2 regions of the Agrobacterium sp. CG160-95 genome follow, and region 1 is predicted to be linked to the other one. Evidence: predicted binding sites of a transcription regulator. Region 1 holds the regulator's gene; the other holds the start of a gene.
The links. Region 1 encodes PhoB, which activates phosphate uptake and scavenging genes when phosphate is short. Its sites were predicted from a motif close to TGTCATNNANCTGTCAT; they were not measured.
Positions count from the first base shown of each region.

Region 2: the regulator PhoB is predicted to act here: its motif matches at 4,147-4,163, upstream of ACQZ63_RS06185 (DUF1045 domain-containing protein).

Region 1 covers NZ_JBNWDU010000001.1:993,695-1,001,599, reverse strand. The annotation lists gene ACQZ63_RS04985 (substrate-binding domain-containing protein) at 1-488, shown strand, start outside; gene pstC (phosphate ABC transporter permease subunit PstC) at 763-2,247, shown strand; gene pstA (phosphate ABC transporter permease PstA) at 2,244-3,566, shown strand; gene pstB (phosphate ABC transporter ATP-binding protein PstB) at 3,581-4,396, shown strand; gene phoU (phosphate signaling complex protein PhoU) at 4,495-5,220, shown strand; gene phoB (phosphate regulon transcriptional regulator PhoB) at 5,252-5,935, shown strand; gene ACQZ63_RS04955 (GcrA family cell cycle regulator) at 6,235-6,768, opposite strand; gene ACQZ63_RS04950 (aspartate aminotransferase family protein) at 7,199-7,905, shown strand, end outside.
Region 2 covers NZ_JBNWDU010000001.1:1,236,682-1,244,586, reverse strand. The annotation lists gene ACQZ63_RS06205 (helix-turn-helix domain-containing protein) at 1-101, opposite strand, end outside; gene ACQZ63_RS06200 (AraC family transcriptional regulator) at 485-1,525, opposite strand; gene phnN (phosphonate metabolism protein/1,5-bisphosphokinase (PRPP-forming) PhnN) at 1,613-2,227, opposite strand; gene ACQZ63_RS06190 (alpha-D-ribose 1-methylphosphonate 5-triphosphate diphosphatase) at 2,224-3,360, opposite strand; gene ACQZ63_RS06185 (DUF1045 domain-containing protein) at 3,357-4,055, opposite strand; gene phnE (phosphonate ABC transporter, permease protein PhnE) at 4,322-5,671, opposite strand; gene phnE (phosphonate ABC transporter, permease protein PhnE) at 5,671-6,657, opposite strand; gene phnD (phosphonate ABC transporter substrate-binding protein) at 6,727-7,632, opposite strand; gene phnC (phosphonate ABC transporter ATP-binding protein) at 7,718-7,905, opposite strand, start outside.

The DNA of each region.
Region 1 (7,905 bases):
AGAAGATCATGGCTGACGGCTGCAAGGAAGCCAAGGCGACCGACGCCATCAAGGCGCTGATCACCGACGCCAAGCAGGCTGCTGCCAAGTGCGTTGCAGTTCGCAAGGACGGCGCTGCAGTCGACATCGACGGCGACTACACCGAGACGCTTGCCCGCATCGACGCCAACAAGACCGGCCTCGGCGTTTTCGGCCTGGCATTTTACGAGAACAACGCTGACCGCCTGAAGGTTGCGACCGTCAGCGGCGTTGTTCCGTCCACGGAAACCGTTGCCAGCGGCAAGTACCCGGTTTCGCGCCCGCTGTTCTTCTACGTGAAGAAGGCTCACCTGGGCGTTATCCCGGGCCTCAAGGAATATGTCGAGTTCTTCGTTTCTGACGAAATGATCGGCCCCGACTCCCCGCTCGCAAACTACGGCCTCGTTGCCGCTCCGGAAAAAGAACGCGAAGAAATTCGCTCCAAGTTCGCTGCCGGCGCTTCGATGTAATAAACAAGGAGGGGTGCGGCCTGCCGCACCCCTCTCTCCGCTCCGGTACCGTTGTGCTTAAGGCGGCTGTCTCCGGTTGACAGTTCCCATCCATCGCCGTCCACATAATTGTTGATGGATTACAGATGGATAGGATGTATCAACCTTGACGCTTGCCAGACTTTGTTACAGTCAGGCGGCAAGCATCTCTGGATGGTCCAGCGGTCTCGTTTTGATGACTTTTTGATTTGCCCGATATCGCACCGTGCTCTTGAGGCACGACGAGGGAACTCTAATGAACACATCGATCCTTTTGCTGATACTGGTGTTGATCGGCATCGGCAGTTATCTGCTCGGCAGCCGCCGCGCCGTTGCTTTGTCTGGTGGGCGTCCCTCCAGCATGCATTCCCGTGCCGGTTATCACGGTTCCTACGCTGTCGTCTGGGCGGTGCTGCCCGCAGCGCTCATTCTCTGTATCTGGCTTGTTATCAGCCCGCTGATCGTTACCTCTGCGGTACGTGGCGAATTTCCCGAAGATGTGCGCTCCCAATCCGAAGCGCAGCAGAGCCTCACCTACGGCATGGTAACGTCCATCGCCCGCGGTCTTCAGCGTCTGACGCCGGAAGAAACCGCAAAGGTTGATGCGGATACGGCTGCGGTAAGATCGCTTCTGGCATCGAAGGGCGTGGCAATTGCCGGCGAACCCCAGCGTTTCATGGTCGATGCCGCCCAGACGCTGAATGCGATGACCTCCACCAGCCGCCTGGGCATGATCGCCACCGTGCTGCTGGCCGCATTCGCCGGTGCCGCTTATGCACTGCGTTCAATCGCGCCGCGTTTTCGGGCGCGCAACAGGGTGGAGCGGGTCATTCTCGCCGCTCTGGTCGTCGCGTCGTCCATCGCCATCCTGACGACCATCGGCATCGTCCTTTCGATGCTTTCAGAAGCAATCCAGTTCTTCACCATGGTTCCGGCGCACCAGTTCTTCTTCGGAACGGTATGGGATCCGCGTTTTGCCGCTGCCGGTGCGACTGACTCTTCCGGCCAGTTCGGCCTGATCCCGCTGCTCGCCGGCACGCTCTATATCGGTTTCGTCGCCATGCTGGTCGCCGTTCCGGTCGGGCTGTTTTCGGCGATCTATATGTCGGAATATGCGACGCCGCGCCTTCGCTCGATTGTAAAGCCGCTGCTCGAGGTGCTCGCGGGCATCCCGACAATCGTCTACGGCTTCTTCGCGCTGACGACCGTTGGTCCTTTCCTGCGAGACATTTCCACACAGATCAGCGGTCTTGCGACAGGCAACTACGCCAACTTCATCCAGGCGCAGAGCGTCATCACCGCCGGCTTCGTCATGGGCATCATGCTGATCCCTTATGTTTCGTCGCTGTCTGACGACATCATCACCGCCGTGCCGCGTTCGCTGCGCGATGGCTCTCTCGGTCTCGGCGCCACGCGCTCTGAAACCATCAAGAAGGTCATCCTTCCCGCCGCTCTTCCCGGCATCGTCGGCGCCGTGCTGATGACGGCGTCGCGTGCGATCGGTGAGACCATGATCGTGGTTCTTGCGGCTGGCGTCGCTGCCCGCCTGCAGCTCAACCCCTTCGAACCCATGACAACAGTGACGGTCAAGATTGTCAGCCAGCTGACGGGTGACCTTGAGTTTACCTCGCCGCAAACGCTGGTGGCCTTCGCGCTGGGCATAACTCTTTTTGCAATCACGCTTTGCCTGAATATCTACGCGCTTTACATCGTGCGCAAATACCGGGAGCAATATGAATGACCGACATCGTTTCCCCGGCGGCCGGTGCTGCCGCCGTGAACAAGGCCGCGCGCCGTGATATCGGCATCAAGCGTCGCTATGCTGCTGAACGCCGCTTCCGCGCCTATGGATTGGCAGCAATCTCGTTCGGCCTCATCTTCCTCTTTCTGCTGCTCTGGTCGGTCGTATCCAAGGGTCACACCGCCTTCCAGCAGACGATGATCACCGTTCCGGTCGAGTTTTCCGAACTGATCATCGATCCAAAGAACGAGCGCGCAACCAATCCCGCAAAGCTGATGACGGCCAACTACCCCGTCCTCGCCCGTGATGCGGTGGCCAAGGTTCTCGGCGTCGCGCCGACGGATAAGGCCGGTCTTCGCGCCGTCAACGTCATGATCTCCGACAGCGTACGCACCCAGCTGCGTGATATCGTCGTCGCCGATCCGTCCGTCATCGGCACCACGCGCAGCGTCACGCTTCTGGCGTCGGGTGATGTCGACAGCGCCTTCAAGGGCCAGGTCGACATGTCGGGGGATGAAGCAAACCGCCGTATCTCGAACCAGCAGCTCGGCTGGATGAACCAGCTCGTGGAAAGCGGACAGCTTGGCAAGCATTTCAATACCGGCATCTTCGTCAACGGCGCTTCGAGCCGTCCGGAAGCCGCGGGTGTTGGCGTTGCGCTGATCGGCTCGTTCTACATGATGCTGATCGTGCTGGTGCTGTCGCTGCCGATCGGTGTTGCGGCCTCCATCTATCTGGAGGAATTTGCCCCCAAGAACCGTTTGACGGACCTTATCGAGGTCAACATCAACAATCTGGCGGCTGTTCCCTCCATTGTTTACGGTCTGCTCGGTCTCTCCGTCTTCATCAACTTCATGGGCTTTCCACGCTCGGCCTCGCTGGTCGGCGGCCTCGTCCTGACGCTGATGACCCTTCCGACGATCATCATCGCCACCCGCGCGGCATTGAAGGCCGTGCCGCCGTCGATCCGCGCCGCCGCACTTGGTCTTGGCGCTTCCAAGATGCAGACGATTTTCCATCACGTCCTGCCGCTGGCAATGCCTGGCATTCTGACCGGCACCATCATCGGTCTCGCCCACGCACTGGGCGAAACGGCGCCGCTGCTTCTGATCGGCATGGTGGCATTCGTCGCGAACTATCCGACAACGCCTATGGATCCGTCCACGGCCCTGCCGGTGCAGATTTACATGTGGGCGAACGAAGCTGAGCGTGCCTTTGTCGAACGGACATCTGGCGCTATCATCATCCTGCTTCTGTTCCTCATTCTCATGAATGTTGGCGCAATCCTGTTGCGTCGCCGCTTTGAGCGGCGCTGGTAGAGGGAGCTAGAGCAATGAACATGTTGTCGGAAGCAGCAGTTGAAAAGGCGCTGGACAAGAAAATGAATGAAGTCTCATACAAGATGATCGGCAAGGATGTTTCGGTTTATTACGGCGAAAAGCGCGCGCTTTACGACGTGAACCTCAATGTCCGCGAAAACACGGTGACTGCACTTATCGGCCCGTCCGGTTGCGGTAAATCCACTTTCCTGCGCACCTTGAACCGCATGAACGACACGATCGACGGTTGCCGGGTCACCGGCAAGATCACGCTCGATACCGACGATATCTACGATCAGCAGATCGACGTCGTGGAACTGCGTGCCCGCGTCGGCATGGTGTTCCAGAAGCCGAACCCGTTCCCGAAGACGATTTATGAGAACATCGCCTACGGCCCGCGTATCCACGGTCTCGCCCGCAACAAGGCGGATATGGACCAGATCGTCGAGCATAGCTTGCAGAAAGCGGGTCTTTGGAACGAGGTGAAGGATCGTTTGCTGGAATCCGGCACGGGCCTGTCCGGTGGCCAGCAGCAGCGTCTGTGCATCGCACGCGCGGTTGCCGTCAGCCCGGAAGTGATCCTGATGGACGAGCCGTGCTCGGCGCTGGATCCGATCGCGACTGCGAAGGTCGAGGAACTGATCCACGAACTGCGCACCAACTACACCATCGTCATCGTCACGCACTCCATGCAGCAGGCGGCGCGCGTTTCCCAGCGTACGGCCATGTTCCATCTTGGTCATCTTGTCGAAGAAAACGAAACCGACAAGATGTTCACTAATCCGGACGACCAGCGCACGCAGGACTACATCATGGGCCGCTTCGGCTGATCCCCGGCCGGTGCTTTATCGTAACCGTACAAGACTGGTGCCTCTGCCGTGCCCCGCTGTTGGGCACGCGCATGCAGGCCAAGCCGGAGGAATAGACCATGACACAGACAACGACCCATTCGCATATCCTGTCTGCCTATGACGACGAACTGAAGTTTCTGACGCGCCGCATCGCCGAAATGGGCGGTCTTGCCGAGCAGATGTGCGGTGACGCCGTGCGCGCACTCGTCAATTCCGATGCTGCGCTTGCGCAGAAAGTCATTTCGGACGATACCATTCTCGACCACGCTGAGCGCGAAATTGGCGACAAGGCGATCGTAACCATCGCCAAGCGTCAGCCGATGGCGGCAGACCTTCGCGAGATCATCGGCACCCTGCGTATCGCCGCCGATCTCGAACGCGTCGGCGATCTTGGCAAGAACACGGCCAAGCGCGTTATCGCTGTCGCCGGCACCGGTGTTCCGCGCAAGCTCGCCCGCGGCATCGAGCATCTGTCCGACCTGGCGCTGGTGCAGCTCAAGGAAGTCCTCGACGTCTATTCCACGCGTTCCGCCGAAAAGGCCAATGCGATCCGTGAACGCGACGAGGAAATCGATGCCATGTACACGTCGCTCTTCCGGGAGCTTCTGACCTACATGATGGAAGACCCGCGCAACATCACCACCTGCACGCATCTTCTGTTCTGCGCCAAGAACATCGAGCGTATCGGCGATCATGCGACGAATATCGCAGAGACGATCTATTACATGACCACCGGCAGCCAGCCGGAGGGCGAGCGTCCGAAGGACGACAGTTCCAACACGCTTGGTTCGGTGACCGAGTAACAGACAAGCAGAAGCTTGCGGAGTTCAGCATATGGTGCCCAAGATTGCAGTTGTGGAAGACGAGGAAGCGTTGAGCGTCCTGCTTCGTTACAATCTCGAGGCTGAGGGATACGACGTCGACACGATACCCCGTGGCGATGAGGCGGAAATCAGGCTGCAGGAGCGCATTCCGGATCTTCTTATCCTGGACTGGATGTTGCCCGGTGTCTCCGGTATCGAACTGTGCCGGCGCTTGAGAATGCGGCCGGAAACAGAACGCCTGCCCATCATCATGCTGACGGCGCGTGGCGAAGAGAGCGAACGGGTTCGCGGTCTCGCTACCGGCGCTGACGATTATGTCGTCAAGCCGTTCTCGACGCCGGAACTCATGGCCCGGGTCAAGGCCATGTTGCGCCGGGCCCGTCCGGAGGTTCTGTCGTCGGTGCTCAAATGCGGCGATATCGAACTGGACCGCGAGACCCATCGCGTTCACCGCAAAAGCCGCGAAGTGCGTCTCGGCCCGACGGAATTCCGCTTGCTGGAATTCCTGATGACGTCGCCGGGTCGGGTGTTTTCCCGCTCGCAATTGCTGGATGGCGTCTGGGGTCATGATATCTATGTCGACGAGCGTACTGTCGATGTGCATGTCGGACGTCTGCGCAAGGCCCTGAATTTCTCGCACATGCAGGATGTCATCCGCACGGTGCGTGGTGCGGGATATTCGATGGAAGCCTGAGCGATGCGGAACCAGATAGTTTCGCTGGCGAAGTAGTGCACCAAAAAATCAGGAAGCCCGAAATCTGAAACGATTTCGGGCTTTTTCAATATGAATATCCGCCAAACTCGATGCCATTGTCCGTTTTGACCGGAGGAGATCGGCGGCGCGTTGAAATCCGGATTGAAGGGTCACGCCCGATAGTAAGGGGAAAGGGTGAGGCCTGCCATCAAGCCGCCCAGAAAGCGGCTTTATTTTTGTCATAAAAAAACGGGCCCGAAGGCCCGTAATTTTTGAGTGCTGAATGCGTGCCGCAACACTCAAGCCTTGCGGCGCTCGCTCACCGGCTGGTAGGCGAGTTTCGCATGGAACTTGCAATAGGGCGAAGATTCCAGCGCTTCACAACCGCAGAAATGGAAGTCGTCCTTCAGCGGATCGCCAACCGGCCATTTGCAGGTGCGCTCGGTCAGTTCCGTCAGCGTCAGGCGACGGGAAATCGGCGTGACAACGTTCTTGGAAGGAACGTAATCGAGCACCTGCGCGGTCTCGATATCGATCTCCTCGTGCAGCGCCGTTGCAGCGTTCGAACGGGTGAGGATACGCGCCGGTGCCGCGTTGACGCGACCTGCGAAAGTCGTCGCGCGCGGGGCAGGGGCAGCTGTGCGCTTCGGCGCGGAGCGTGCCGAAGTCACTGGACCGCCAGCCTTGACGCGTCCCGGCAGATTGAGACGATGGACCTTGCCGATCACGGCATTACGGCTGACGCCGCCCAGCTGCGCTGCAATCTGGCTGGCGCTAAGGCCCTCGGACCACAATTTCTTGAGCTTTTCGACTCGTTCGTCTGTCCAGTTCATGCCGCTTCTCCGCTTGTCGCGTGTATTTTCGGCAGAATCCCTCTCCGTCTCGCGCGCATGCCGCAAGCGTGGTTTCCGCCTGATTTTCGGTGACTAGTTCCGCCGCAATGCAGTCTAGTAATTAGCGATTAACCTAGTGCCAGCCCGACTCCGTGGCAAGAGTCGCGGGAATCATCTGGAATCGATTTTCCGGTTTTCCCCAACTTGCTGGCGTATTGAGTCTGAAAGGCAACACCTTGGGGCTGGCCCGCCGCCGCATACTAGTGCTTGAGAAGCCCGGGAAACGCTGACTTTTGTTGACATCGGCAAACGAAGTGACAATAGTGCCCCTGCCGCCGCAAGGCGGCATTTTGATTTTCAGGCGAGGGATAACCCCGCAAGCCTATTGACAACAGTTTGACAGCGCATCTGCGCAAGGAGTGATACAGCCATGGCCGAAGCCGGCGCGCCATTGTTTGATACGTTTTCAAGAGCCCCCCTGCGCTTCGAGCGCGGTGAGGGTGTATGGCTGTTCACGGAAAGCGGCGAGCGATATCTGGATTTTGCGGCCGGTGTTGCTGTCAACTCGCTGGGCCACGCCCATCCTCACCTCGTTGATGCGATCAAGACGCAGGCCGAGAAGGTCTGGCACGTCTCGAACCTTTATGAAGTACCGGGACAGGAAAAACTCGCCAGGCGCCTGACGGAAGCGACTTTCGCGGACAAGGTATTCTTCACAAATTCAGGCGCGGAAGCCCTGGAATGCGCCATTAAGACCGCCCGCCGTTATCACTATACCAAGGGCCATCCGGAGAAGTTCCGCATCGTGTCCTTCGAAGGCGCTTTCCATGGCCGTACACTGGCGACGATCGCCGCGGGTGGCCAGCAGAAATACCTCGAAGGTTTCGGTCCCAAGGTCGAAGGTTTCGATCAGGTTCCGTTCGGTGATGTCGATGCCCTCAAGGCCGTCATCACGGCTGAGACTGCAGCACTTCTGATCGAGCCCATCCAGGGCGAGGGCGGCATTCGCTCGCCCAGCAAGGAATTCCTGCAAATCCTGCGCGGATTGTGCAACGAGCACGGCCTGCTGCTGATTTTCGATGAGGTCCAGACGGGTGTCGGCCGCACAGGCAAGCTGTTTGCTTATGAACATACCGG
Region 2 (7,905 bases), 240 kb from region 1:
GGATGTCGGCCCCGCGCAACGAGCCCCAGATATTGCCGCTCACGATCCGAAAGGACGATTTCACGCGCCTGGTGACGTTCATGCTGCGTTTTTGACGACATAGTCTTTCAGCCTCAAAAGAGATTGACCTTCCCAAAGCCGGATGTGGCCTCAGGAACCAGGCAATAAGCGGCTGATCTCGCAGCCAGCCGGTCCCGGCATGGGCATATCCTCGGCGATGAAAGAATGACTGCATCGTCCTTCCCAAAAACCTGAAATCGGTTCTTGTCCAGAACAATGTAAAATTCAAAGCTTTGGAATATTTTCCGTCATGCCCGAAGGCATATTGCGGCGTTCTATTAGGCGGTCTGCCATCTCAAGAGAATAACATCTCACGCCAAGTTTTGCGTTTTTATTGTTATGTTTCGATACATAATCCAATGAACGCCGACATATTTCCTAATTTTATTTTGGATATATGGAATATTGATGCTGGGAATGCGCCCTATACGGCGGAATGATGCGCGTGTGTCTTGCGAATATCCGTGGGCGTTGCCCCGAACCAGCGGGAAACGGAACGCGAAAACGCACCCGGCGTGGAATAGCCGAGCCTGTAGCTGATATCGGAAACCGGAAGATCGCTTTCCACGAGGAGCTTGAAGCCGGCATTCTTGCGAATGGCGTCCTTTATCTCGTTGAGATTAGTCCCAAGCTCGGCAAGCCGTCTTTGAAAACTGCGTTCCGACAGGTTGAAATAGGGGGCGATCTCGCTCAGCGAAAGCTCGGCATCCGACAGCCGCACCTGCATGTAACGCTTCACCTGATCGATGAAATGCGTGGCGTCTGCCGATGTCTCCGGCCGCAGCATCCGGCATTGCAAGTTCATCAGCTCGAACAGCCGCTCATCTGCATTTGGGTTGACCACGTCCAGAAGTGATGTGGGAAGACGCATGGTATGGATGGGTTGCGAAAAGCTGACGCGCTTGGTCATTCTTTCTTTAAATAGCTGAATATTAACCGGTTTCGGCCGTTCCAGACCGATCTCGATCAGGTTGACGCGCTCCCCCAGAATATCGCGAAGGCGCTGGATCAGAGCTGTCAGCGACAAATCCACATATTGATCGCGTTTGGCGATGACAGGCGCAAAGGACCACGACAGGGTTACGTGCGCGGCATCCGTGACCATGGTGAAATTGCTGTTATTGGTCGCGTAATAAACGTGATCCTGAAGAAAACGCAGGAAAGCCCGCACTGTCGGCGCGCTGATCAGGCCATATCCGAATGCGCCGGATGCGCCGGCGGGAAAGGTGGACGCGCATTGCAAACCAAAGGCGTCGTCGCCGGAAATCAACGCACATGTCTCGAGCAGGCGGCAAAATCGGTCGAGGCTGATGCGCTCCGTCACGCTGCCGAAAGTGGCGGGATCGATATCGAGAGCCTTGCAGATGGGGGCAATATCGATGCCCCGCGACCGTGCATAATTGGCGACGCCGGCGGCCAGACCGGCCACCACTGTTATCTCGTCGCTGACCCTCTTTTCAGGCATCCCTCGCCTTGGCGTACCATGTTTGGAAATTGTCGCCTGATGGTAAGCGTTGGGAAGCCATTTGTCGAGCAGTTCGGCCTATGGAGTTTAAATGTGGCGACGGCAGGCGCTCTGCTCCAGCACCTGCATGATGGTTTTGCCCGCATCTTCCATGGAACCGCTATTGTCCACGGTCGTCACATCAAAATCTCCGACGACCGTGAGCGAACTGCGTTCCAGCCGCCGGAGAATATCCTCCCGGCTTTCCCGCCCGCGCTGCTCCAGCCGCTTCGCCAGCACGTCCGGCCGTGCAACGATGTTCACGACCTTGAGGCGCGCAAAGGCGGTGCCGAACTGGGGCAGGGCCGAGCGGGAGCCGTTGGCGATGACCACGTCTCCCGCATTAAGATGACGATAGACGGCGGCCGGAATGCCATATTTCAGCCCGTGCGCCTGCCAGGAAACGGCAAAAGCACCTTCGTCTTCCAGCCGGTTGAACTCGTGCATGGAAACGGCATCGTGATTTTCGCCGCCGGCATCGCCGCTGCGGGTAATGACCCGGCGGGTGAAATGAAAGCCCGGCCGCCCGGACAGCTGCGCTGCCGCATAATCCATCAGCGTGTCCTTGCCGGCCCCACTCGGGCCGACAATTACGATCATGGTTCCGGGCACAGTACCCAGTGTCTGGCCGTCAAGCCGGCTATCCTGTCCGTTGCCGGTCATGCCACGCGTTTGCCCTGACGCCAGACCGAGCGGGCGACGGGAACGCCGTCCTCACGGTGAACTCGGACCAGATCGGCCCGCAATCCCGTTGCGATGCTGCCGCGATCGCGAAGGCCCACCGTTCGTGCCGGCGTGGAGGTAACCATGCGCAACGCTTCCGGCAGAGTGATGGCTTCCACCTGGTCGGCGAGCAGGAACGGTGCGTAAAGCAGGCTGAACGGCACATAGTCGGAAGAGAGAACATCCAGCACGCCAAGTTCGGCAAGATCACGCGCGGCGATGTTGCCGGAATGGGACTTGCCGCGAACGATGTTCGGTGCGCCCATCAGCACGCTCATGCCGGCGCTGTGCGAAGCCTTTGCCGCCTCGACGCTGGTGGGGAACTCCGCGAGTTTCACGCCGTGCCCGATCGCTTCGCCCACATGCGCTTCTGTAGCGTCGTCATGGCTTGCAACGGTTATGCCGCGCTCGGCGCAGCGGGCCGCCAGGTAATCCCGGTGCTTGGCAGAAAACTCCGCCGATGCCGTCTGCCGGCGTCTGACGAACTCGGCGAAAGCCTCGTCGCTCAGTCCGCGCTTCTTCTGGTAATAGAAGATATATTGATCCATCGACTGGAACTGGCGCTGCCCCGGGGAGTGGTCCATCATCGAAATCAGCCGCACACGCGGATCGGTCGCAAAATCTTGGAAATGCTCGAGCACATCGGCGGAGGCGACTTCACAGCGCAGGTGCAGCAGGTGATCTGCCCGCAGGCGGTTCTGATCGGCAGCGGTTTCAATGGCATCCGCCATTTCCCGCATCTCGCCCTTCTTGAACCCGCCATCTTCGTCGGAGCCGAGCCGCAGGCAGTCGAAAACAGTGGTAATGCCTGATGACGCGACCTGCGCATCGTGAGCCTGAATGGCGGCGATCTTATCCCAGATAACCCCGGGACGCGGCGAATAGTGCTGTTCCAGATGGTCGGTGTGCAGTTCCACCAGACCCGGGATGAGGAAATCGCCTTCAAGATCCTCACCGGTCTTGGAGGCGCCTTCGCTGATATCGGCGATCTTGCCGTCACGGATCAGAACGGATCCCAGAATAATATCGTCTTCCAGAACGATACGGGCGTTGGAAAGGGCATGCTCGGTCATGGGTCAGCATCTTTCTTTGGCGGCTGGCCAAGCGGGTGCCAGCGATGAACGGTAAATGGTGCGCCGCGCGTTTCCTCAACGAACAAAGCGAGGCCGGAAATGGTGAGAGGCCGGTCGACGAACTCGGAAAACTTGGTCGAAAGCACATCCTGGATAGCGGGCGCGTCGCTTTCGTCGATGCGGCCCGTCAGCGTCATATGAAAGCGGAAGTCGTCCATGACATGCGGATAACCCCAGAGCGACAGATTTTGCCGCTGGCTTTCGGTCAGGTTTTGCGGGCGCCGGCGGGCAATGTCGGTTTCGGACAGGGGGGCGCGAAACCGGTCGAAATGGTCGACGATCTCAGCGGCAAAATCCTGCAGCGGCTGGTAGGTGCGATCCGGAACGAGCGCGAAAAACGGCCCGAGTGCGCCGATGACAACACGCGGAATATCGAAGACGGACTGGCTGGCCGCAAACTGTTCGAGGGCGGCGACGAGATCCGCTTCGCTGTATTTTTCGGAAAGCTCGAAGGGGGCTTTCAGCGTCGCGTGGAAACCGTAACGGCGCGGCTCCTCCGTCATCTCCGCATAAGCGGCATGGTCATCATGTTGCGCGCCGGAAAACGCATTGCGTCCCAGCCAGCGCGACGCCGCTTCAGTCAGTGGATGATCTTTAGCCGGAGAAAAATAGATGGCGTAGCGCACGGCAAGCACTCTTCGGTGTCATGGAAAACCTGGATGAAAAGCTATTTGGCGTGACTCGCCCGCTTCCCGCAAGGTCAGGAGTGCGAGGTAATCGCTTTCCGTGACAGAATGATGATGCCCCAGGAAAAAAAGCGCTTGAAACGCCGCGTGTCTCTCGAATGTCCGCAAGACGGATGCTGGCGCATTGAGGGGATGTATCTGACTTTGCAAAGAGGTTCCGGTTTTGCGCACGTCTCGGGAAGCGGGATAGCCAAACCCCGCTCCTGCTTTATGAATTAATGCTGGGTTTTCCCGATCAGGCGCGACCGCAGGGAATTCGAGATGTGGTCGAACAGGAAAACCACGAAGAGAATGAGCAGCACCATATAAGCGACCTTGTCCCAGTCGGCATTGGTACCCATTGCTTCCAGCAGTTTCAAACCGATGCCGCCAGCGCCAACCGCACCGATGATCGTGGCTGAACGGGTGTTGCTTTCCCAGAAATAAAGCGACTGGGAAATGAAGACCGGCAGGACCTGCGGAAGCACGCCGAAACGATTGACGGCAATGGGAGAAGCGCCAACCGATTTGACGCCCTCGCGCTGCTTGTCGTCAACATTCTCCAGCGCCTCGGCATAGACCTTGCCGAGCGCACCGGTATCGGTGAAGAAGATCGCGGCAATGCCGGGGATCGGTCCCGGGCCGAAGCTGCGGGTGAAAAACAGCGCCCAGATCAGCATGTCGATCGAGCGCAGGAAGTCGAACAGACGCTTCATGCCCCAGTTGGCGGCCCTGTTGGCGGTGATATTGCGTGCGGCGAGAAAAGCGAGCGGCAGGGCAACGAGCGTGCCGAACAACGTGCCCACAAAGGCCATCACCAGCGTCTGCATCAGCTTGGAAAGAATATCGGCGTGCTGCCAGACACCATTGTCGAGGAAATCATCGACCATGTGGCTGATGTTTGAGCGCGTGGGATCGAGCCTTTCCCCCCACAGCGCCAGTGCGGCAAGGTCGCCGTAGCTCTTGCCCCAGAATTCCGATTTGGTATCGAACAGGAAGTTCGCCCACCCGAGGAACCGCCGCTGCACGTAAACCTGGCTGGTGCGGATTTCCGCCTGTCCGGCAAAACCGTAATGCACGAGAACCTTGTTGCCGTCCTGCGTGATCTCTTGCGGCAGGACCTCAGGCGCCAGAGCTTTGTCGCCATTGATGATGACGGTATAGTTCTTGCCGTCCACATAGACGTCCACCCGGGTCGGCGTTACGTCGAGACGGTTTTGCGTGCCCGCGTAAACGACGCTGTAGCCGCCATCCGGCAAGGGTTGCAGCCAGTCGATCGGCGCATCGGCGGGATATTGCATCCGGCTTGACCACTGCGGGTTCACCTTGCCGTCTTCGAAACGAAGGCGTGGCTGGGCCCGCCAGGAATACCAGTCCTGAATGTAGCTCGAAGCGCGATCCCATCGACCCTGCATGAAGGCGGGGCCGACATTGAAGAAGAAAAAGCAGGCGGTGAGATAGACGAGGACGGCGACAATACCGGTCAGCAAGCCGTATCGCTGCATGAAGCCGCGATTGAAAATTGCGGGATGTGCGGCCGTCAGCCTCTCGCGGTCTGCGGTATTGAGAATGAAGCTGGACGACATCAGGCCGCTCCCCGTCCGAATTCGAAGGATTGATGGCCGATCAGCCTGCGGCGCAACCAGCTTGAAAACTGGTCTACGGCGATGATGGTGATCAGCAGCAGGAAGATGATGGCATAGGTCTTGGAGGCGTGATCGTTACCGATCGACAGCCGGAAGACCTCGCCAATGCCGCCACCACCAACGGCGCCGATGATGGTCGAGGCGCGTACATTGATTTCGGCACGCAGCAATGCATAGGACACGAAATTGGGCAGGACCTGCGGCACGATGGCAAAGCGAACCCGCTCCAGCCAGTTGGCACCCGCGGCACGCAGGCCTTCATCCGCCTTCATGTCGGCATTTTCCACGACTTCGAAGAATAGCTTCCCCAGAGCCCCGATGGTGTGCACGGAAATCGCGATGATCGCCGCGATCGGCCCGATCGATAAGATGGCAGTCAGCAATCCCGCGACGACGATCTCCGGAAAGGCGCGCAGGATCTCCATTACCCGGCGTACCACCCAGCGCACGAGGCCGGCACCGATAAGGTTGGTGGAGGCAAAGAAGCACAGCACAAATGCGAAGGTCGTGCCTATTATCGTCGAGACCAGCGCGATGTTGAGCGTGATGATCAGCTGATAGATGAAATGCGGTATGTAGAAACCGTTGGTGATGTAAACGCGATCCGCGACATAGTTGTATTTCAGCGAACCGTTGTCATAGGGCGACGGCAGGTCGAACATCGCCCGGAAGACCTCGAGCGGACTATCCGGCACGAATGTTTTCATGAAGTCGAAAAAATATGGCAGGCGCTCGAAGAACTTGCCCGAATTGGCCTCATTGGCGAAATTCAGTGAGGCGGCAAGGACGATGAGGAAGATAACGAGCGACATAACGGTATAAATCCGCCGTGTCCTAAGCTGCTGTTGATAATGACGCATCACCGTTCGGGACGATGCGCTCAATCCCTCGGGCGTGAGGGTACCATGTTGCAGTGTGGTCGCCATGCCGCTTTCCTTTATTGGCAAAAGCGGCGGTGCCGCAAGGCACCGCCGCTTCCGGATATGATCTGAGGATCAGCCGCCGATAACGGACTTACGGGCGTCGATGATCGTCTGGTAGAAGGACGGATCGACCTTGACGTAGCCGGTGTTCTTGCCCTGGCTGAAGCCCTGGAAGCAGGCGAGGTCCTTCTTCGGCAGTTCCATGAAGAAGGTCTCGACCTTCTGCTTCATGCTGTCGCCGATCTTGTTTGCGACCATGAGCGGACCGTTCGGGATCAGAGGGGACTTCCAGACTTCGACGATATCGTCCATGTCGAGATTGCCCTTCTTGACCATCTGGTAGAGGTTGCCGGCCGTGTAGCCTTCTTCCCACTTGCCGACGCCCGAACCGAAGGTCGTGCCAACGTCGAACTTCTTGTCGAGAACGGCGAGAACGAGGTTCTCATGACCGCCGCCGAAGCCGGTTTCAGAGAAATATTCCTTGACCGGAACGCCGGTTTCCTTCGGAATAGCAACATTCGGGACGAGGAAGCCGGAGGTGGAGTCAGGATCGGCGAAGCCGATCTTCTTGCCCTTGGCGTCAGCCAGCGTCTTGATGCCGCTGTCCTTGCGGGCAACCATGATGGTGTAATAACCGGTCGAACCGTCAGCGCCAGCCGTGGTCAGGATCGGGTCGACAGCCTTCGGATCGGCAAGAGCGATCTTGGCGTAGGAAGAAGCGCCCATGGAGGCGATGTCGATGGTGCCGCCGAGCAGGCCCTGGATAACGCCGTTATAGTCCGGCGACGGGAAAACCTGAACTTCGGAAACGCCGGTTGCAGCCTTGAGGCCATCGGCAACGCACTTCGTGTTGCGGATCTGGTCGGCTTCATTTTCCGAACCGTCGAGACCGATACGCAGGACCTTGACGTCCTGAGCCATGGCCGAACCGGCCAGAACGCCAAGGGCGACTGCCGAAAGAAGGATTTTCTTCAACATGGACTTTCTCCTGTTTCCCGGCGAGCCGGAGTTTGTTGTGAAGTATCGGCCCTTGACGCGGGCGCAAACGATGCTGAGCGGTTCCTCAGAGCCCGGCGAGAGCCAGCGGTTCGGGACCGGCAGATTGCTGAACCGGACGCGCGGCAAGCTGCGCGCCGGGAATATTGATGCTGGTCGAGGTCATGGTCTCGTCGATGCCGGCGCCGTGTGAATCCGTGCCGTAAATCTCCGTGACCGCCGCAGCCGTCAGTTCGGCGGGTGTTCCGTCGAAAA